One region of the Serratia ureilytica genome, then DNA from elsewhere that is predicted to be linked to it. Evidence: predicted binding sites of a transcription regulator. Region 1 holds the regulator's gene; each other region holds the start of a gene.
What was found. The regulator PurR, encoded in region 1, represses purine synthesis genes. The targets are predictions, from matches to a motif close to CANGCAAACGTTTGCNTG.

Region 1 (7,337 bases):
GCGGCGGCGGTGGCGCCGGCGCACAAAGACTGACAGCGATTCGGGCGTTGCCGCCGGAGTCGAATCATAAGCAGAGAGGAGAAACGCGTGAAGTTTTATGGGAAAACGTTGTTGTTAACCGCGTTGCTGGCGCTGAGCGCCTGCAGCAGTTCACCTGAGCAGGGCGGCGGCGCGCAAGTGGCCGATGCGGACGATACCTGCGGCGCTTCGCAGTATCAAAACTACGTCGGCAAGCCGATGACGTCGCTGGAAGGCGTGCGGATCGAATCCAAGGTGCGCGCCATTCCGTACAACTCTGCCGTCACCATGGATTTCAACCTGCGCCGTCTGAACTTCCTCGGCGATAGCAACGATAAAATCATCCGCGTTTACTGCGGCTAAGCCGCCTGGTTCGAAAGAGCAAAAAAAGCCCCGGCGATGAGGTTGCCGGGGCTTTTTTTATTAGGGGAGCGTTCAGCGTGCGACGCGGATGCCGCCTTCAACGCCTTTCGGGCTGAACACCACCTGCCACAGCTGCAGATCGCGCGCCCGAAACGCGCCGGCGCAGGCGTTCAGGTAATAGCTGAACATCCGCTCGAAGCGCTCGGAATAACGTGGAGCAAGCTGCGGCCACGCCTGCTTGAAGCGCTCGAACCAGGCCATCAGCGTGCGATCGTAGTCGGCGCCGATGTTGTGCCAGTCTTCCATCACGAAATGGCCTTCGCTGGCCTCGGCGATATGCCTCACCGAGGGCAGGCAGCCGTTCGGGAAGATATATTTGTTGATCCACGGATCGACGTTCATGTCGGTCTTGTTGGAACCGATGGTGTGCAGCAGGAACAGGCCGTGCGGCGCCAGATTGCGCTCTACCACGTTGAAATAGGTGCGATAGTTTTTCGGCCCGACGTGCTCGAACATGCCGACCGAGACGATGCGATCGAACTGCTGATGCAGATCACGATAGTCCTGCAGCAGGATCTGCACGTCCAGCCCGGCGCAGCGTGCCTGAGCCAGCTTCTGCTGCTCGGCGGAAATGGTCACGCCGACCACCGACACGCCGTAATTTTTCGCCGCATAGGCGGAGAGGCCGCCCCAGCCGCAGCCGATGTCCAGCAAGCGCATGCCCGGCTGCAGCTGCAGTTTTTCGCAGATCATCCGCAGTTTCGCTTCTTGCGCTTCCTCCAGCGTGGCGGCGTCTTTCCAGTAGCCGCAGGAGTACTGCATGTAAGGATCGAGCATCAGCGTAAACAGATCGTTGCCAAGATCGTAATGCTCTTTGCCGACGATCCAGGCGCGCTTTTTCGATTGCAGATTGGTCAGGCGCGCCGCGGCGATACGCAGGGTATCTTTCAGGTGGTGGGGGAGCTTCTTCTCCAGCCCGGCGCTGACCACGCGCTGGAAGAATATATCCAGCCGCTCGCATTCCCACCAACCATCCATATAGCTCTCGCCTAGACCCAGGGAGCCTTGCTGCAAAACGCGTTTAAAGAATTCGGGGTTTTTAACCTGAATATCGAAAGGGCGCGATCCGTTAATTTCGATACCGGCCAGACCGAGCATTTCGTGCGCGATACGGTACCACTGGTTATCCTGGATGCTCAGATCTTCTATACACGATGAACTCATAGCTTCTCCATCACCTTCTTCTGACTGATGACCCGTTAGGAAACAGCTTAGACAATTTCTGCGGGTGCATACGTATACCGACGGGAAATAAGCCCGCGGCGTCTGATATCCGACTATGAACAGAGGAAATTTAAAGAAGCGACCCGACGCAAACGGCGCAGGATAAACGCCTCTTCAAAAAAGAGTGTGACGCAAGACGCGTACACAACAGCTAATTGAGATATAGAGATTATAAGGTGTTACTTTACAAGGTTGTTTTTGAGTATAGGCGCGCCGAGGCATTGACTCAACTGTAAATCGCACTCGGCACGCATATTCTTTAAGTGATTATTTAGCTTGGCAATTATGACGCTGAGTTAGCATGTTCGCGCGCCGTTTCTTGCGGCGCCTTGGCCGCTTTTCCCCGCTGCAGGAAATACCCCAGCGCGGCCAGTATCACCGTGGACACCATCACCGTCACCGTCGCCAACAGCGGCTGCGCAATAAACGTCGATACCAGCATGCTCGCCACGAAACACAGCCCCAGCTGCAGCGTATTTTGCAGCGCGGCGGCTTTGCCGCTGCTGTCCGGGAACGGCATCAGCGCGTTGGCCACCATGATCGGATAGCCGGCGCCGTTGACCAGCGCCATCACGCAGAACGGGATCAGGAGCGTGGTGAGCGTCGGATTGGTCAGGGTTGCCACCAGATACAGGGCCACCATGCTGACAGCATAAGCTACCAGCAGCCACGGCAGCAGGGTTTTGCCATTGATGCGCTTGAGCGCGGCGCGGCACCCGTAACCGCCCAGCAGGAAGGCCAGCGTCTGCGGCACATAGCTCAGGCCGATGTCGCTCGGGCCGTAGCCCATATCACCGAGGATAAACGGCGAGCCGGTCAGCCAGGCGAAGAAACCGGCCGAACAGGCGGCGTACATGGCGACATTGCCACTGAATACCGGGGATTTCAATAATTGCCAAAAACTGACGCTGCTTTTTGGCGCGTCGACGGCGGGTTTTGGCCTGGCGTTCTCTTTGAGCAGCAGCGTCGGCAACAGCAACAAGGCGGTGATGGCCAGCAGCACGGCGAAGATCGCGCGCCAGCTGGCGTGGTTCAGCAGCCAGGCGCCCAGCAGCGGCGCCAGCGCCGGCGATAGCGCCACCAGCGGCATGATGGTGGCGAATACGCGGTTGGCCTGGCCTTCACGATAGCGGTCGACCACCAGCGCTTGCCAGATGGCGGCGGCGGAACAGACACCTACGGCCTGAATAAAGCGCAGTATCCAGAGCTGCGCGGCATTTTCCACCCACAGCATGCCCAGGCAGCCGAGCGCGAACAGCGTTAGGCCAATCAACAATACCGGTTTGCGTCCCAGACGGTCGGAGAGCGGCCCCCACAGCAGCTGCGCGAAGGCGAAGCCGGCCAAAAAGATGCTCAGGCTGGCGCTGACCGCGCCGGCGGAAATTTGCAGTTCCTCCCGCATGGCGCCGAAGGCGGGCAGGTACATATCGGTCGCCAGATAACCCAGCATGCTCAGGCCGGCGAGGTAGAACATAAAACCAAAGGAATTTCGCATGGTATTTCTCGTTAATATTTTAGTGTCGCAGGTTTTTAGCGCCGGCCAGTGTATCCGGCTGGATCTCTGCTTGTGAAACGGTAATATTTGCAAAGTGCTGTTAAAAAAATTGAAGGCAAAGCGATGTGGTCTGAATATTCTCTCGAGGTCGTTGATGCGGTGGCGCGCACCGGCAGTTTCAGCGCGGCGGCGCAGGAGCTGCACCGGGTGCCGTCGGCGGTAAGTTATACCGTGCGGCAGCTGGAGCAATGGCTGGCGGTGCCGCTGTTTGAGCGGCGTCACCGAGATGTGGAACTGACGCCGGCCGGCGCGCTGTTTATCAAGGATGCGCGAGCTGTTATCAAAAAAATGCTCGACACCCGCCGCCACTGTCAACAGGTGGCCAACGGCTGGCGCGGTCAGCTGAATATCGCGGTGGACATCATCGTCAAACCGCAGCGCAGCCGCCAGCTGGTGCTGGATTTCTACCGTCATTTCCCCGACGTCGAGTTGATGCTGCAACCCGAGGTGTTTAACGGCGTGTGGGATGCGTTGGTGGACGGCAGGGTGGACATGGCGATCGGCGCCACCCGCGCGGTGCCGGTCGGCGGCGGCTTCGCTTTCCGCGACATGGGGGATATGAACTGGCTGTGCGTAGTCAGCCCACAGCATCCGCTGGCGCAGCTGGCAGGGCCGTTGAATGACGATCGGTTGAGGCCGTACCCTGCGCTTTGTCTGGAAGACACCTCGCGCAATCTGCCCAAGCGCGTCACCTGGACGCTGGATAACCAGCGGCGGCTGGTGGTGCCGGACTGGACCTCGGCGCTCGACTGTTTGTGCGCCGGATTGTGCGTCGGCATGATGCCGGCGCATCTGGCGCTGCCGCGGGTGCAGCGCGGTGAGCTGAAGGCGTTGCAGTTGCAGCAGCCGTTTCCCGCCAGCCCCTGCTGCCTGACCTGGCAACAGGATAAACCGTCACCGGCGATGAGCTGGCTGCTGGCGTATTTGGGCGATGGCGAGACGCTGAATCAGGAGTGGCTGAGTGAGGCGGCACCGGAAGCCGTGCCGGCTTCCGGTAGGGAGGAGGATCAGCGGCGGTAGTCGATGAACGGACCGTCGGCGACCGAACGGCGTTCGACCAGCTTCGGATGCACTTCGATCACCTGCGATTCTTCGCGCTTGCTGATGATGCGATCCAGCAGCATGGTGAAGGCCATTTCGCCCAGACGTTCTTTCGGCTGATGAATGGTGGTCAGCGCCGGGGTGAAGTAGCGGGCGTTGCGCACGTTGTCGTAGCCGATCACGGAAATATCCTGCGGCACCCGCAGCCCCAGTTCGTCGGCGGCGCAGATGGCGCCCATCGCCATGATGTCGCCGCCGCAGAATACCGCGGTCGGTCGCTGTTTCTGCGACAGAATTTGATGCATCGCCTTGTAACCGGACTCCGGCTCGAAGTCACCCTGGACTATCCACTCTTCGCGAATATCGATATGCGCTTCCTGCAGCGCCTTCATAAAGCCCTGATGACGGCCGCCGCCGGTGTTGCGCGACAGCTGGCCCGGGATAGCGCCGATATCGCGGTGGCCGCGCTCGATCAGGTAACGGCCGGCCAGATAGCCGCCTTCGAACGCGTTATCGATGATGGTGTCGGTGAAGTCGCCGCGCGCGGCGCCCCAGTCCATTACCACCATCGGGATGTTGCGGTAGTCTTCCAGCATGCCCAGCAGCTGATCCGGGTATTCGGAACACATGACCAGCAGGCCGTCGACGCGCTTTTGCGCCAGCATCGCCAGGTAGGCGCGCTGTTTGTCCAGATTGTTGTGCGAGTTGCACAGGATCAGGGTATAGCCTTTGCTGTAGCAGCTGTTTTCCACCGCCTCGATCACTTCGGCAAAGTAGGGCGCTTCGCTCGAGGTGGCCAGCAGACCGATAGACTTGGTGTGATTGACTTTCAGGCTGCGCGCCACGGCGCTCGGCGAGTAGTGCAGCTCTTTGATGGCGGCCCACACGGCCGCTTTGGTCTCTTCGGCGACGAAACGAGTCTTATTGATGACGTGCGAAACGGTGGTGGTGGAAACGCCCGCGCGTTTGGCCACATCTTTAATCGTTGCCATGTAAGGAATGACTCCTGAACTCACATGTTTACAGCATGTAAGTGTGATGTTAATCGTTTGCCTACGTAGATCCTTCTCCAGAGAAGCGAAAACTGAGTTTTTAGTGTTGAAGTCGTCAGCGCTAATCAGGAGGGGCATGAATGCCGGTACGCAGTTGTGAACTGCGAATTTTGTCGCATATTGAACAAAAGTGGAAGAGGTAATCGAGATTATAAACCGGGAAATGATAACAAGATTTTATCGGCGAACTGTGGGAAAATGATTTGACGTACTAATTGTGCGCCTTTTATCCTTAGGAAAGCCCATTTTAAAGGAGTTGTCATGGATACCGATCTGAAGATGTCGCTGTTCACCACCGTTTGCGCATTGGCGATGATCATCGCTTTCAGCTTTGTCGCCGCGTTGAACTGATTTCCCGCCAGTTTTAAAAAAGGCGCAGCCAAGCTGCGCCTCATCACTTAGGCAAGCCCTGCGCTTACGCCAGGTTTTCCGCCGCGAAGGTCCAGTTGACCAACGCCCAGAAGTTTTCCAGGTATTTTGGACGCGCATTGCGGTAATCGATGTAATACGCGTGTTCCCACACGTCAACGGTCAGCAGCGGTTTGTCTTCGCCGGTCAGCGGGGTTGCCGCGTTGGAAGTGTTGACGATCGCCAGCGCGCCGTCCGGTTTTTTTACCAGCCAGGTCCAGCCGGCACCGAAGTTTTTCACGGCGGCATCGGTGAACTGCTCTTTGAACGCAGCGAAAGAGCCGAAGGATTTGACGATCGCCGCCGCCAGTTCGCCCTGCGGTTCACCGCCGCCCTGTGGCGACAGGCAGTGCCAGTAGAAGGTGTGGTTCCACACCTGCGCGGCGTTGTTGAACACGCCGCCGTTAGAGGTCTTGATGATCTCTTCGAGCGATTTGCCTTCGAACTCGCTGCCTTTCACCAGGTTGTTCAGGTTAACCACGTAGGTGTTGTGGTGTTTGCCGTAGTGGTATTCCAGAGTCTCGGCGGAGATGTGCGGCTCGAGCGCGTTTTTCTCATACGGTAATGCAGGTAATTCAAACGACATTGCTTCCTCCTTTACAGCGCCATTCAGCTTCTCGCCGGGGCGAACGCCGGATGGGCCGTTTTTTATTGTGGTCATTCAATCTTAACAATTTTCATCATAAAAAACAGGAGGAAAAGCGAGAAATGCGCGTGGGGGAGTGCGATGGGCGATAGCTTGAGCAGGCGGTTGCGGCCGAGGCCGCAACCGCGAAGAGCAGGGAATTAACGGATGGTTTTCGGCGTTACTACGCGGCGAGCGCCGATGTAGTGGTTCTGCCAATAGTCGTTATCGAGCTGGCTGATGCGGATCTCTTCGCCGGTGCGCGGCGACTGGATGAATTTGCCGTTGCCGAGGTAGACGCCGACATGATCCGCCACGCCGCGGTTGTTAATGCGGAAGAACACCAGATCGCCGCTTTCCAGTTCGCTTTTCTTGATCGGCGCCGCGTCGCGCAGGTGATACATTTCGTTGGCGGTGCGCGGCATCTTGATTTTCACCACGTCTTTATAGGCGTAATAGATGAGGCCGCTGCAGTCAAAGCCGGTGCGCGGCGAGCTGCCGCCCCAGCGGTAAGGCTTGCCCATCTGATCCATCAGCTTGGCCATCGCGGTCTGCTTGGCGTGCTGGTAACGCTTTTTGTGCGCTGGGCTGAGTTTCAATGGTTTTTCATCACGCGCCAGCTTGGCGGTGGCCATACCGGCTTCGCGGTGGCGGCCATAGCCTTTTTTGTAGCCCTTTTTCGGCGGGGTGACTTTAATTTTGGCGGTTTTCTGCGCTTTGGCCTTGGGTTTGGCGCTGACGATCTTTTTCGCGCTTTTCTCGCTTTTGACCTTGGCGGTCTTGGTTTTTTTCTCGGGGGCCGTCACTTTGGCTTTTTTGGCGGCTTTATCCGCTTTCTTTTTTCTGCGGTCATCGGGCCGCGCTTCATTGGCATGGCTTTTACGCTGCTCGGCGGCAACACGCGCCTGTGGCGCAGCGTGCGCCAAATTGAAGAAGAGCTGCGTAAACAGCAGCGCAAAGAGCGTAAGAATTAAACGCATGTCGACGTCAC
Region 2 (7,337 bases), 430 kb from region 1:
ACGAAGCGATCGTTCGCTGCCTGGCGCGGGAGTTGGCCGATGAGTGGCTGGCGGTGTATCACGCCAACAAGACCGACGGCTACCGCGTGGAGCACGCCGACATCGCCAAGCGCGCCTTGCGCAATGTGTGCCTGGGTTATCTGGCGTTCGGCGAAGATGCGGCGCTGGCGGACCAACTGGTGAGCGAACAGTATCGCCAGGCGGATAACATGACCGACTCGCTGGCGGCGCTGTCCGCTGCGGTTGCGGCCCAGTTGCCGTGTCGCGATGCGCTGTTGGCGGCGTTCGACGAGCGCTGGCATCAGGATGGCCTGGTGATGGACAAATGGTTCGTGCTGCAGGGGAGCAGCCCGTCGGCGGATGTGTTGAGCAAGGTGCGTGCGCTGCTGCAACACCGCTCGTTCAGCCTGAGCAACCCGAACCGCACCCGCTCGCTGATCGGCGGCTTCGCTTCCGGCAACCCGGCGGCGTTCCATGCGGCGGATGGCAGCGGTTATCAATTCCTGGTGGAGATCCTCAGCGATCTCAACCAGCGCAACCCGCAGATCGCCGCGCGCCTGATCGAACCGCTGATTCGCCTGAAGCGTTACGACGCCGGTCGCCAGGCGCTGATGCGCAAAGCGTTGGAACAGCTGAAAGGGTTGGAAAACCTGTCCGGCGATCTGTACGAGAAGATCAGCAAGGCGCTCGACGCCTAATCTTCTCACCGTGAATACCCAAAGGGACGGTCTGCGCCGTCCCTTTTTTCGTTCAATTCGCCGCCTGGCGTGGGCTGGCCGCGGTGACCGGCGGCGATAACACCCGCTCCAGCACTTCAGCTTCCAGTTCCGCCAGCCTGGCTGAACCCTTACGGCGTGGCCGCGGCAGATCGATGCTCAGATCCAGTCCGATGTGGCCCTCTTCAATCAGGATCACCCGATCCGCCAGCGCGATGGCTTCGCTGACGTCGTGCGTCACCAGCAGTACGGTAAAACCGTGCTGTTGCCACAGCGATTCTATCAGCCCTTGCATCTCGATGCGCGTCAGGGCATCCAGCGCCCCGAGCGGTTCGTCCAGCAGCAGCAGGCGGGGGCGGTGGATCAACGCGCGTGCCAGGGCGACCCGCTGCTTTTGTCCGCCGGACAGCGCCGCCGGCCAGTCGCGGGCGCGATCCGCCAAACCGACCGCGGCCAGCGCCTGCAGCGCCGCGTCGCGCCAGTGGCCGCGCAGCCCCAGACCCACGTTGTCGATCACCGTTTTCCACGGCAACAGGCGCGCATCCTGAAACATCAGCCGGGTATCCTCTTTGGCGGCGGCAAGCGGCGCATTGCCGCTGAGCAGCGCGCCGCTGCTGGCCTGTTCCAGGCCGGCCAACAGACGCAGCAGGGTGCTCTTGCCGCAGCCGCTGCGGCCGACCACCGCCACGAACTGCCCGGCAGAGATGCGTAGCTGAATGTTATCCAGCACGGTGCGGTTGCCGTAACGTTTGCCGATGGACTCCAGCGTCACCGGCGTGCCTTGCACAAGGCGAGCGGGAAGGGTCATAGCGCTTCTCCCTGTTTCAGTTGATAGGCCGGATGCCAGCGCAGCCAGACGCGTTCCAGCAGTTGCGCGCCCACGTCTGCCAGCTTGCCGAGCAGGGCGTACAGCACGATCGCCACCACCACCACGTCGGTTTGCAGAAATTCACGCGCGTTCATCGCCAGATAACCGATGCCGGAGTTGGCCGAGATGGTTTCGGCGACGATCAGCGTCAACCACATGAACCCGAGGGCGAAACGCACGCCGACCATAATCGACGGCAACGCGCCCGGCAGCACTACCTGCGTGAACAGGCGAAAACCGCTCAGACCGTAGCTGCGCGCCATCTCCAGCAGGCCGCGATCGATGTTTTTGATGCCGTGATAGGTATTGAGATAAATCGGGAACAACGTGCCGAGCGCCACCAGAAAGATCTTGGCGGATTCATCGATGCCGAACCACAGGATCACCAGTGGGATTAGCGCCAGGTGCGGCACGTTGCGGATCATTTGCACCGAACTGTCCAACAGGCGTTCACCCCAGCGCGACAGCCCGGTAATAAAGCCGAGAATCAGTCCGATGCTGCCGCCGATGCCAAAGCCTAACAACGCACGCTGGCTGCTGATGCTCAGGTGCTGCCACAGTTCGCCGCTTTGGCTCAGGCGCCAGAAGGCGGCCAGCACCGCACTCGGCGCCGGCAAAATGCGGTTGGACAGCCAGCCGGTTTCGACGGCGACTTGCCAGATGATCACCAGCGCCAGCGGCAGCGCCCAAGGGGCCAGCCGGTACAGGATGCGTTGCGCGTTCTTTGCCATCGGGGCGCTCCTCAGCTCTGCGACACTTTTTGCGGAACATAGATGTTGGCCACCACTTCGCCCTGCGGGCGCACCGGTTGAAGGCGCGCGGGCGTTTCCTCCTGCGCCAGATCGAGGTGCGGAAACAGCAGTTCGCCGACGCGGTAGGCCTCTTCCAGATGCGGATAGCCGGAGAGAATAAAGGTGTCGATGCCCAGATCGGCGTATTCCTGCATGCGCGCCGCGACCGTCGGGCCATCGCCCACCAGCGCGGTGCCGGCGCCGCCGCGCACCAGGCCGATGCCGGCCCACAGGTTCGGGCTGATCTCCAGATTATCCTTCTTGCCGCCGTGCAGCGCCGCCATGCGCCGTTGGCCGACGGAGTCGAAGCGGGCAAAGGCCTGCTGCGCGTTGGCGATGGTTTCCTCATCGAGGTGAGCGATCAGCCGATCGGCGGCGCGCCAGGCTTCTTCGGTGGTTTCCCGCACGATGACGTGCAGACGGATGCCGAAGCGTACCTGCCGGCCCTTCGCCGCCGCTTTGGCGCGCACCTCTTCGATCTTCTCTTTGACCTGTGCCGGCGGCTCTCCCCAGGTGAGGTACATTTCTACCTGCTCGGCGGCCAGATCCTGCGCGGCGGCGGAGGATCCGCCGAAATAGAGCGGCGGGCGCGGTTGCTGCACCGGCGGGAACAGCAGTTTGGCGCCTTTCACCTGAATATGCTTGCCGTGGAAATCGACGGTTTCACCTTCCAGCACCCTGCGCCAGATATGAGTGAACTCGGTCGAGGCTTCGTAACGCTCTTCATGACTGAGATGCAACCCCTCCGCCGCCAGCTCTTCCGGATCGCCGCCGGTGACCAGATTGAACAGGGCGCGGCCGTTGGACAGGCGATCCAGCGTCGCCGCCTGACGCGCCGCCAGCGTAGGGGAGATGATACCCGGCCGCAGCGCGACCAAAAATTTCAGCCGCTGGGTGACCGGGATCAGCGAGGCGGCCACCAGCCAGGAGTCCTCGCAAGAGCGACCGGTGGGGATCAGCACGCCGCCGAATCCCAGTCGGTCCGCCGCTTGGGCGATTTGTTGCAAGTAACCGTGATCGACGCTGCGAGCGCCCTGTGCGCTGCCAAGATAGTGGCCGTCGCCGTGGGTGGGTAAAAACCAGAAAACGTTCAGGCTCATCGTCAATGCTCTCCCGTATTTATTGCGCGCTTGGGCGCCAGATGCGTTGCGAGATGTCGACCTTCACCGGCACCAGCCGGTTGGCGTAAAACAGGTCGGCGGTTTGCTGCTGCGCGGCGATCGTATGCGCATCGAGCGGTGTGATGGCGGTCGGGGGACGGTGATCCAGATAGCTGGCGATCACCGGTTCCGGCAGCCCCATGGCGTTGGCCAGCAAGGTCACGCTTTGCGCCCGGTCGCTGCGGGTGAGCGCATCGGCCTGGGTCAGCACCGTCAGGACCTGGCTGATAAAGGCGCCATTGGCTTCGACATAAGGGCGCGCCGCCAGATAGAAGGAACCGGTCTGGTTCAGATCGGTGCCGTCGCCGAGCACCCGAACGCCGCCTTGCAGCAGCGCGGCGGAATAATAAGGATCCCAGATAGCCCAGGCATCGACGTTGCCCTGCTGGAATGCGGCGCGCGCATCGGCGGGGGTCAGGTAGGCGGGTTGGATATCCGTAAATTTCAGGCCGGCCTTTTGCAGCGATCGCAGCAGCAGGTTGTGTGAGCTGGATCCTTTCTGAAATGCGACCTTATGGCCTTTCAGATCGGCGACGGTTTTGATCGGGCTGTTTTCCGGCACCAGGATCACTTCCGCCTTCGGTTTGGGAGGCTCAACGCCGACATACAGCAGGTCCGCCCCGGCGGCCTGCGCGAAGATCGGCGGAATATCACCGGTGCTGCCCAGATCGATGCTGCCGACGTTCAAGGCTTCCAGCATCTGCGGGCCGGCGGGAAATTCAATCCAACTGATGCGGGTGGCGGGGAAGCGCTCCTCCAGCAGCCGGTGGCTTTTCGCCAGCACCAGACTCACCGATCCTTTCTGGTAACCGATGCGAAATTGCGCCGGATCCTGCGCGACGGCGGCGTTGGCCCAGACCAGCGACAGCAGGCCGGTGAAGGCCGCTGCGTTCAGCCAACGTCGCAAAGCGTTGCGTTGTTTCATTCAGGCTCTCCTTTTCCAGGCATTTCAGGCGGTTTGACGCGCCGTCAGCGGCGAGGCGACGCGCAGCGCGGGCGGTTTGCGGCGCCCAAGCGCCAGATAGAAACTGGCGAGCGCTTCTTCCAACCGGGCGGCCACGGCGTCGGTGAGCGTGGCGCTTTCGCCGGTCAGCTGGATCTGACTGTCGTCGGCGAACACGCCGTGCAGCACCTCTTGCGCTTTGAGCGCCGCCAGCACCGGTTTCAGCGCATAGTCCACCGCCAGCATGTGACCGACAGAACCGCCGGTCGCCAGCGGCAGCACCACTTTATGGTCCAGCGCGCGTTCCGGCAGCAGGTCCAGCAGGGTTTTCAGCGCGCCGGAGAACGACGCTTTATAAACCGGTGTGGAAATCAGCAGGCCGTCGGCCTGCGCCAGCTGGTCGGCAAACGCCTTGATCGCCGGACTGTTGAAGTTGGCGTACAGCAGATCTTCGGCATCGAAGTCGTGCAGGGTATAGGCCGTCACCTCCACCCCTTGTTGCCGCAGCCAGTTCTGACTCAGCGAGAGCAGCGCGGCGGAACGTGATGGGATGCGTGGGCTACCGGCCAGTGATATAACGCGCATTGCCACTCCTTATAACTAAAAGTTAGGTTTAATTAGAAAATTAATGGGAAGTGTTTTAAACCTACCAGCAACCGGGCGCGTTTTTTAAATCTCATTTTTTGATTTGGATATGCGTAAAAGCGGATTGGCGCCGATTTGGCGATGAAGAGGGAAAACGATTGCGTAAAAACGGCTTTTTTTGCCTTTAATCAATTCCAATTAGGCGGGGGATACCGGATAATACGCCCCCGGTTTGCAACCGGGAAATCAGGAGAGTCCATGTACTACCCCCTCATCAGGAAAGCGTTGTTCCAGCTCGATCCGGAGCGCGCGCACGAAGTGACCTTTCGTCAGCTCAGCCGTATTACCGGCACCCCATTAGCGTTTCTTGTCCGTCAGTCCGTGCCGACCAAACCGGTCAGCTGCATGGGGCTGTCGTTTAAAAACCCGCTGGGATTGGCCGCCGGTCTGGATAAAAACGGCGAATGCATCGATGCGTTCGGCGCGATGGGCTTCGGCCATGTGGAAGTCGGCACCGTGACGCCGCGTCCGCAACCGGGCAACGACAAGCCGCGCTTGTTCCGCGTGGTTGAGGCGGAAGGCCTGATTAACCGCATGGGGTTCAATAACCATGGTGTGGACAATCTGGTTGAAAACGTTAAGAAATCCCATTTCGGCGGCATTCTTGGGATCAATATCGGCAAGAATAAAGACACGCCGGTCGAGCAGGGCAAAGACGATTATTTGATCTGCATGGATAAAGTTTATCCGTATGCCGGATATATCGCGATTAACATCTCTTCACCGAATACGCCGGGGTTACGATCCTTACAGTATGGCGAAGCGTTGGACGATCTTTTGGCTGCGATTAAAAATAAGCAGCAGGAATTACATGCGCGCCATCACAAATATGTGCCGGTGGCGGTAAAGATCGCGCCGGATCTTTCTGAAGAAGAATTGATCCAAATTGCCGATAGCCTGGTGCGGCATAATATCGATGGCGTGATCGCCACCAATACCACGTTGGATCGAAAATTGATCCAAGGGCTGAATTACTGCGAACAAGCGGGCGGGTTAAGTGGGCGTCCGTTGCAATCACGCAGCACCGAAGTGATCCGTCGCCTCTCCACCGAACTGCAAGGGCGTCTGCCGATTATCGGCGTAGGCGGCATCGATTCGCTGACGGCGGCGCGCGAAAAAATGGAGGCCGGCGCGAGCCTGCTGCAAATTTATTCCGGATTTATCTATCACGGCCCGCGTTTGATTAAAGATATCGTTACCCATATCTAATATTTTTCCTCTCATTTTATTCCGGGGGTTTATTTCTGCCCCCGGCTCGTCTATATTTTGTTCGTTAGCTTAAATATCGTTCGCGGAATTATCCGATGTTTAAGCTATTTCATCGGTGATAAAATCGCCTTTTAGGGTGAGTGCGGCGTTGGCATGGGCAGCGAGAAGGATACGAAATGAAGATAAAACCTGACGATAATTGGCGTTGGTATTTTGATGCCGAACACGATCGGCTAATGCTGGATTTAGCTAATGGTATGATCTTTCGTTCACGTTTCCCGGCCAAAATGTTAACGCCGGACGCCTTCGATGAATGCGCTTTTTGCGTGGATGACGCCGCCCTTTATTTCACCTATGAAGAACAGTGCAAGCAGGTCAAGCTGAGCCATGAACAGCGCGCCGAGCTGGTGTTGAATGCGCTGGTCGCCTACCGCTTCCTGAAACCGCTGATGCCGAAGAGCTGGCATTTCTCGCAGCAGCACTACCCGTTGCAGCCGAAAAACGGCGAGCTGGCGGCGGTGAAAGTGATGGAAAGCGGCGCGGAAGCGCGCCTGCTGGTGGTCGAGGCCGGGGATAACGCCAGCCTGTGCCTGCTGGCGCAAAATCAGCTGACGGTCGCCGGCCGCACCATGGTCTTGGGTGACGCCATCAAGGTGATGCACGATCGGCTGAAACCTTGCGCGCAGGATGAAAGCGCCGCCCCGGCTTACGACAGGGCGGTATAAGGCGGATTACGCCAACGTCAAATCAGTTTTCGGGATGCAGCTGCAGCACAGGATGGTGCCGTTGTCGCCCAGCGCGCTTTTCTTCAGGGGCGCGACTTCACCGCTCAGCAATGTAATGCGGCAGCTGCCGCAAATCCCGGCGCGGCACGAGTAAGGCACGCGAATGCCTTGCTGTTCCAGTTGTTCGAGCAGGATCTGCTGGTTATTGCCGGTAAATACCTTTCCTTCATATTCGATCGTGACGCTGTGCGCGCTGTCCTGCGGCGCCTGCACGCTCTCC
Region 3 (7,337 bases), 1.4 Mb from region 1:
TGCGTGGCGGCGGCGAGCTGTTTTTCCAGCTCAGGGATTTTGCCGTACTGCAGTTCCGACATCCGCCCCAGATCGCCGACGCGACGCGCCTGCTCCAGGGTGATTTTGGCCTGCTCGAGTTCAGCCTTGATATTCTGGGTGCCGGAGAGCGACGCTTTTTCCGCTTTCCACTCTTCTTCCAGCTCCGAGTATTCGCGCTCTTTCTGCCCCAGCTCATCGCTCAGCATGTCCAGGCGTTTCTTGCTGGCGTCATCAGACTCTTTATTCAGCGCCTGCTGTTCCAGTTTCAATTGGATGATGCGGCGCTCAAGCCTGTCGAGCGACTCCGGCTTGGAGTCCATCTGCATGCGAATGCTGGACGCCGCTTCGTCGATAAGGTCAATAGCCTTGTCCGGCAATTGACGATCGGCGATATAGCGGTGCGAAAGCGTTGCCGCCGCCACAATGGCCGGGTCGGTGATCTGCACGTGGTGGTGCAGTTCGTAACGCTCTTTCAGGCCGCGCAGAATAGCAATGGTGTCTTCCACGCTCGGCTCAGCCACATACACTTTCTGGAAACGACGTTCGAGCGCCGCATCCTTCTCTATATATTGACGGTATTCATCCAGCGTGGTGGCACCGACGCAGTGCAGCTCGCCGCGCGCCAGCGCCGGCTTCAGCATATTGCCTGCGTCCATCGCGCCATCCGCCTTACCGGCACCGACCATGGTATGCAGTTCGTCGATAAACAGGATAACGCTGCCTTCCTGCTTGGCCAGATCGTTGAGCACGCCTTTCAGACGCTCTTCAAACTCGCCGCGATATTTGGCGCCGGCGATCAAGGCGCCCATATCGAGGGACAATACGCGCTTGTGCTTCAGTCCTTCCGGCACTTCGCCGTTAATGATGCGCTGCGCCAGACCTTCGACGATGGCGGTTTTACCCACGCCAGGCTCGCCGATCAACACCGGGTTGTTTTTGGTACGGCGTTGCAGCACCTGAATGGTGCGACGGATCTCTTCGTCACGGCCGATCACCGGGTCAAGCTTGCCCTGCTCAGCACGTTCGGTCAGATCGATAGTGTATTTCTTCAATGCCTGCCGTTGGTCTTCGGCGCCTTGGTCTTCCACGCTGTCACCGCCTCTCATTTGTTCAATGGCTTTGCTGATTTTGTCGGCCGTCGCGCCGGCCGCTTTCAACAAGTCGGTCAACGAGCCGCGGTCTTCCAGCACCGCAAGCACAAACAGCTCGGAAGAAATGAATTTGTCCGCACGCTTTTGCGCCAGCTTGTCGCACAGGTTCAAAACGCGCACCAACTCGTGGGACGGTTGAACGTCGCCACCGGTGCCTTCTACCTGCGGTAAACGGGACAGCGCCTGTTCGATCTCGGTGCGCACACGCCCGGCATCGATACCTGCGGAAGTTAATAGTGGACGAACCGTGCCCCCTTCCTGATTGAGCAGGGCGCTCATCAGATGTAGCGGTTCAATAAACTGGTTGTCGTGCCCAAGGGCTAGTGACTGGGCATCGGCGAGGGCAAGCTGGAATTTGTTGGTAAGACGATCCAGACGCATAACACCTCCAAGATGGGTCGAAATTGCTACTGGAGATTAAATGAGGTCATCCCTCAAATTTTCAAGGTTATCTCGACGCTAAATTTTCGGTACAACGCCATGCGTCGTTGGATCGTCCTAATTCAATAGGTTATATCAGCCAGATTAAACTTGCCAGACGTCCGGTTATTCCATCGCGTCGATAGGAGAAAAAATGGCTCATTTCGTTAACCGTACAGCGGTCGCCGCCATAAATGGCCTGAACGCCCGCACGCAACAAGCGTTGGCGAGCCAGCAAGTAGATATTAGCCAAAAACTTATCGCCGTGCGGGGTAAATGCCGCTGCGGCCTCAGCGTCTTCCGCCATGAAAGCGGCGCGCACCTCCGGCCCGACCTCGAACTGCTGCGGGCCGATCGCCGGCCCCAGCCAGGCGCTGATTTGGCCCGGTGCGGCGCTGAACGCCGCCACGGTTTGCTCCAGCACGCCGTGGCATAGCCCACGCCAACCGGCGTGAGCGGCTGCCACTTCGTCGCCGTGCTGCGAGCAGAACAGCACCGGCAGACAATCCGCCGTCATCACTGCGCACACCTGACCCGGCACGTTGGTGTACACCGCATCCGCCCGCAGATCGGCGGGCGCTTGTCCCGTCAACGTCACCACGCGAGTGCCGTGCACCTGCTCGAGCCATACCGGCATCTGCGGCAAGCCGGCGGCGGTAACCAACCTTTCCCGATTGCGCTTCACCGCTTGCGCCTCGTCGCCCACGTGAGCGCCGAGGTTCAGCGAGTCATAAGGTGGCAGGCTGACGCCACCATCGCGCGTGGTGCTGCAAGCTTTAACGCCGGGAGGCAACGGCCAGTCGGGCAGAATGAGCGAGCGCATTACCAGTCCATCTGATCTTTGAATTCTTCGGTGTCCGCCTTCAGCGCGTTGATCAGATCAACCATGTCCTGCGGCAGCGGCGCATGCCACTCCATCTGGATGCCGCTGATCGGGTGATACAAACGCAGCATGGTAGCGTGCAGCGCCTGGCGGTCAAAGCCGCGCAGCGTGTTGATGAAGGCCTCCGAAGCGCCTTTCGGCGGACGCGGACGGCCGCCGTACAGCGGATCGCCCACCAGCGGATGGCTAATGTAAGCCATGTGCACGCGGATCTGGTGAGTACGGCCGGTTTCCAGGCGCAAGCGCAGACGAGTGTGCGCGCGGAAGTGCTCCATAATGCGATAGTGCGTCACCGCCAGCTTACCCATCGGGTGCACCGCCATGTGAGTGCGCTTGGTGGAATGGCGCGCGATGGGTTCTTCTACCGTACCGCCTGCCGTCATGGTGCCGATCGCCACCGCTTCGTATTCACGGGTGATTTCGCGCGCCTGCAGCGCCTCCACCAGCCGGGTTTGCGCCGGCACGGTTTTCGCCACCACCATCAGGCCGGTGGTGTCTTTATCCAGACGGTGCACGATGCCGGCACGCGGCACGTCGGCGATTTCCGGGTAGTGATGCAGCAGCGCATTGAGCACCGTGCCGTCCGGGTTACCGGCGCCAGGGTGCACCACCAAATCGCGCGGCTTGTTGATCACCAGGATATCGCTGTCTTCATAGACGATATCCAGCGCGATATCCTGCGGCTCCCAACGCGCTTCTTCTTCTATCTGTGCATCGATGGCGACTGTCTCTCCGCCCAGCACCTTCTCTTTCGGTTTGTTTGACGTTTTGCCATTGACCTTCACCCGATCGCCCAGGATCCACTCTTTTATGCGAGATCGTGAATAATCAGGGAACAATTCGGCCAAAGCCTGATCTAAACGTTGTCCGAGTTGAGATTCGGCCACCGTTGCGGTGAGTTGTACTTGTTGTGCCATATGCAGCTTCTTCGTTAACGTTGGGTTTTCACGGCGATGCCGTTTAATATAATGTGCTATTGTACCTGGTCTTTGTCGGGAGCTTAACGGACAGTCTCCCGGAATAACACCCTGAGGATAATCAAAACGTCATGACGCGTATGAAATATCTGGTGGCGGCAGCCACGTTGAGCCTGGCGCTGGCAGGTTGCTCCACATCCAAGGATGCGGTTCCCGACAACCCGCCTTCGGAAATCTATGCTACCGCGCAGCAAAAACTGCAGGACGGTAACTTCAAGGGCGCGATTACGCAACTCGAAGCGTTAGATAACCGCTATCCTTTCGGGCCGTATTCCCAGCAGGTCCAGCTGGATTTGATTTACGCCTATTATAAGGCTGCCGACTTGCCAATGGCTCAGGCATCCATCGATCGCTTCATGCGCCTGAATCCGACGCACCCGAACATCGATTACGTGATGTACATGCGCGGCCTGACCGATATGGCGCTTGATGACAGCGCGCTGCAGGGCTTCTTCGGGGTTGACCGTTCGGACCGCGATCCTCAGCACGCTCGCGCTGCGTTCCGCGACTTCAGCCAGTTGATTCAGCAATACCCGAACAGCCAATACGCGACCGACGCCAACAAGCGTTTGGTGTATCTGAAAGATCGTTTGGCCAAGTATGAGCTTTCGGTGGCGGAATACTACACTAAACGTGGTGCTTACGTCGCGGTCGTTAATCGCGCCGAGCAGATGTTGCGTGAATTCCCGGATACCAAAGCGACGCACGACGTGTTGCCGCTGATGGAAAATGCCTACAAGCAGCTGCAGCTGAACGGCCAGGCTGACAAAGTGGCCAAAGTGATCGCCGCCAACCCACAATAAGCGCGCGTCGGCAACGGCAGAAAAACCAAACGGCAGCCAAGGCTGCCGTTTTCATTGGCGTCGACCTGGTTTTTACTGGAAAAATACACAAGTAAAAACACGGTGTTAGCTAGCGCTCCTCACCGGTCAACTCATCGATAATGCGCCATCCGGCGGCAACTCTCAAGCATTAGATAGCCAATTCAAATGCTGAATCACAGATTGAACTAACTTTGCAAAAAGTGACAAAAAATCGTGATTTACATCACGCATTTAAACAAAAAGCGGGGTATGCTGGATTCACCAAGACGGAAAGACAGAGAGGTAAGTTATATGACATTGAACATTACCAGCAAACAAATGGATATCACTCCCGCAATCCGCAATCACGTCGAAGACCGTCTCACCAAACTGGAAAAATGGCAGACCCAGCTGATTAACCCGCATATCGTCTTATCCAAAGAGCCGCAAGGGTTTGTCGCCGACGCTACCATTACTACGCCTAACGGCCCGCTGGTCGCCAGCGCCAAACATGATGACATGTATACCGCCGTTAACGAGCTGATCGCCAAACTGGAGCGCCAGTTGAACAAAGTGCAGCACAAAGGCGAAGCGCGCCGCTGCAATGCCAGCGTGAAAGACATTGTGCCGGAAGTCACGCAAGAGCAGGAATAACCGTCCGACAGCGATTGCCGCATCAAACGCGCCCGAGGGCGCGTTTTTTGTCGGGTATTTTTGTTGACGGGGTAAAAGCCAGCGGTTACTTTAAAACCTGTTCGCATTAACCTTAGGTAGACCATGCCACGCACACCGTTTTTCTTCGCATTCTTTTTTACCTTCCCCTGACTGGGAGGCGTTTCGTCGTGTGAGAAAGAATGCGAAGACGAACAACAAGGCCTCCTGGAAACAGGGGGCTTTTTTTATGGCTGTTTTACAACGAATAAGAACTGAAGGCGGAAGCTGATTATGACTGACAACCCGTTATTGGTGCTGCGCGAGCGCATCAGCGCACTGGACTTGAAACTGTTGGCCTTGCTGGCGGAACGCCGTGAGCTGGCGATCGAAGTCGGCAAGACTAAGCTGCACTCTCACCGCCCGATCCGTGACAAAGAGCGCGAACGCGATCTGCTGGATGCGCTGATCGCCGCCGCCAAGCCTTACGACCTGGACGGTTTCTACGTCACCCGCCTGTTCCAACTGATCATTGAAGACTCCGTTCTGACCCAGCAGGCGCTGTTGCAGCACCAGCTCAACCCCGTCAGCCAGCATTCCGCCCGCATCGCTTTCCTCGGCCCGAAAGGCTCTTATTCACATCTGGCGGCACGCCAATACGCTGCCCGCCACTTCGATCGGCTGATCGAATGCGGCTGCCAGAAGTTTCAGGATATTTTCGCCCAGGTGGAAACCGGCCAGGCGGACTATGCGATTTTGCCGATCGAGAACACCAGCTCCGGTTCGATAAACGAGGTCTACGATCTGCTGCAACACACCAGCCTGTCGATCGTCGGCGAACTGACTAACCCTATCAACCACTGCGTTCTGATCGCCGGCGACAGCGATCTGAGCCAGATAGAAACCGTCTACAGCCATCCGCAGCCGTTCCAACAGTGCAGCCAGTTCCTTAACCGCTTCCCGCACTGGAAAATCGAATACACCGAAAGCACGGCGGCCGCGATGGAGAAAGTCGCCAAGCTGAATTCACCGAAGGTGGCTGCACTGGGCAGCGAGGCCGGCGGCGCGCTGTACGGGTTGCAGGTGCTGGAACACAATCTCGCCAACCAGCAGCAAAACATCACTCGCTTCATCGTGCTGGCGCGCAAAGCGATCGATGTCTCCGAACAGGTGCCGGCAAAAACCACGCTGATCATGGCGACCGGCCAACAATCCGGCGCGCTGGTCGAAGCGCTGCTGGTATTGCGCGATAACGGCATCATCATGACCAAGCTGGAATCACGTCCGATCAACGGCAATCCGTGGGAGGAGATGTTCTATATCGATGTGCAGGCCAACCTGCGCGCCGAGGCGATGCAAAAAGCGCTGCGCGATCTGGCGCCGATCACCCGCTCGCTGAAGGTGCTGGGCTGTTACCCAAGCGACACCGTGGTGCCGGTCAACCCATCCTGAAACCGTAAAAAAGGGTTCGGCCAAGCCGAACCCTTTATGTTTACTGCCCGCAGTTTTACTGCCGGCTGTCGTTAGCCTGCCGCAACAGCGTGCGGCTCTCCACCAGGAAGCGCTGGGCGTAATCGCCGAACCAATGCTCTACCTTGCGGAAGCTCTCGATAAACGCCTGTTTGTCGCCATGCTCCAACAGCTTTATCGCCTCGCCGAAGCGCTGGTAGTAACGCTTAATCAGCGCCACATTTTCTTCCGACGACATAATGATATCGGCGTACAGCTGCGGATCCTGTGCGAACAGGCGGCCAACCATCGCCAGCTCCAACCGGTAGATTGGCGAAGAGAGCGCCAGCAGCTGCTCCAGTTGCACGTTCTCTTCCGCCAGGTGCAGCCCGTAGGCGAAGGTAGCGAAGTGCCGCAGCGCCTGAATAAACGCCATATTCTGATCGTGCTCGGCCGCGCTGATGCGATGCAGCCGCGCCCCCCACACCTGCAACTGTTCAAGCAGCCACTGATACGCCTCCGGCTGGCGGCCGTCGCAATAGACCACCACCTGCTTGGCCACGCTGCCCACGTCCGGGCCGAACATCGGATGCAGACCGACCACCGGGCCGCTGTGCGCCGCCAACATCGCGTGTAAAGGCCGGTTCTTCACCGACGCCAGGTCCACCAGAATACAATCGGCAGGCAGCGTCGGCAGGCGGCTTATCACCTGCTCGGTCACGTGGATCGGCACGCTGACGATCACCATGCCGGCATCCGCCAACAGCTGCTCCGCCTGCGGCCAATCTTCCTGATCCAACACCCTGACCTGATAACCCGACAACGTCAGCAAGCGATTGAACAACCTGCCCATTTGACCGTTGCCGCCGATAATGACGATCGGCCGCAGCTGCGGGCACAGGGTTTTAAAGCCCTTATCGTTCTCGCTGACGTATGACTCGCGCATCACGCGGCGCAACACATCTTCGATCAGATCCGGCGG

Region 2: a site for PurR is predicted at 5,211-5,228, ahead of pyrD (quinone-dependent dihydroorotate dehydrogenase). Genes of this name have one in related genera too.
Region 3: a site for PurR is predicted at 4,294-4,311, ahead of raiA (ribosome-associated translation inhibitor RaiA). Genes of this name have one in related genera too.

The regions. Positions count from the first base shown of each region.
Region 1 is NZ_CP071320.1:2,769,331-2,776,667, reverse strand. Features, by position in the region: gene J0X03_RS12905 (riboflavin synthase) at 1-33, shown strand, start outside; gene J0X03_RS12900 (I78 family peptidase inhibitor) at 88-381, shown strand; gene cfa (cyclopropane fatty acyl phospholipid synthase) at 454-1,605, opposite strand; gene punC (purine nucleoside transporter PunC) at 1,949-3,160, opposite strand; gene punR (DNA-binding transcriptional activator PunR) at 3,284-4,240, shown strand; gene purR (HTH-type transcriptional repressor PurR) at 4,228-5,253, opposite strand; gene cydH (cytochrome bd-I oxidase subunit CydH) at 5,575-5,664, shown strand; gene sodB (superoxide dismutase [Fe]) at 5,729-6,307, opposite strand; gene J0X03_RS12865 (C40 family peptidase) at 6,508-7,326, opposite strand.
Region 2 is NZ_CP071320.1:3,201,320-3,208,656, reverse strand. Features, by position in the region: gene pepN (aminopeptidase N) at 1-698, shown strand, start outside; gene ssuB (aliphatic sulfonates ABC transporter ATP-binding protein) at 751-1,524, opposite strand; gene ssuC (aliphatic sulfonate ABC transporter permease SsuC) at 1,521-2,315, opposite strand; gene ssuD (FMNH2-dependent alkanesulfonate monooxygenase) at 2,327-3,475, opposite strand; gene J0X03_RS15095 (sulfonate ABC transporter substrate-binding protein) at 3,495-4,460, opposite strand; gene ssuE (NADPH-dependent FMN reductase) at 4,485-5,063, opposite strand; gene pyrD (quinone-dependent dihydroorotate dehydrogenase) at 5,322-6,332, shown strand; gene J0X03_RS15080 (cell division protein ZapC) at 6,509-7,057, shown strand; gene J0X03_RS15075 (YcbX family protein) at 7,064-7,337, opposite strand, start outside.
Region 3 is NZ_CP071320.1:4,143,551-4,150,887, forward strand. Features, by position in the region: gene clpB (ATP-dependent chaperone ClpB) at 1-1,553, opposite strand, end outside; gene yfiH (purine nucleoside phosphorylase YfiH) at 1,684-2,415, opposite strand; gene rluD (23S rRNA pseudouridine(1911/1915/1917) synthase RluD) at 2,415-3,392, opposite strand; gene bamD (outer membrane protein assembly factor BamD) at 3,524-4,255, shown strand; gene raiA (ribosome-associated translation inhibitor RaiA) at 4,568-4,909, shown strand; Phe leader region at 5,032-5,158, shown strand; gene J0X03_RS19650 (hypothetical protein) at 5,033-5,080, shown strand; gene pheA (bifunctional chorismate mutase/prephenate dehydratase) at 5,201-6,358, shown strand; gene tyrA (bifunctional chorismate mutase/prephenate dehydrogenase) at 6,414-7,337, opposite strand, start outside.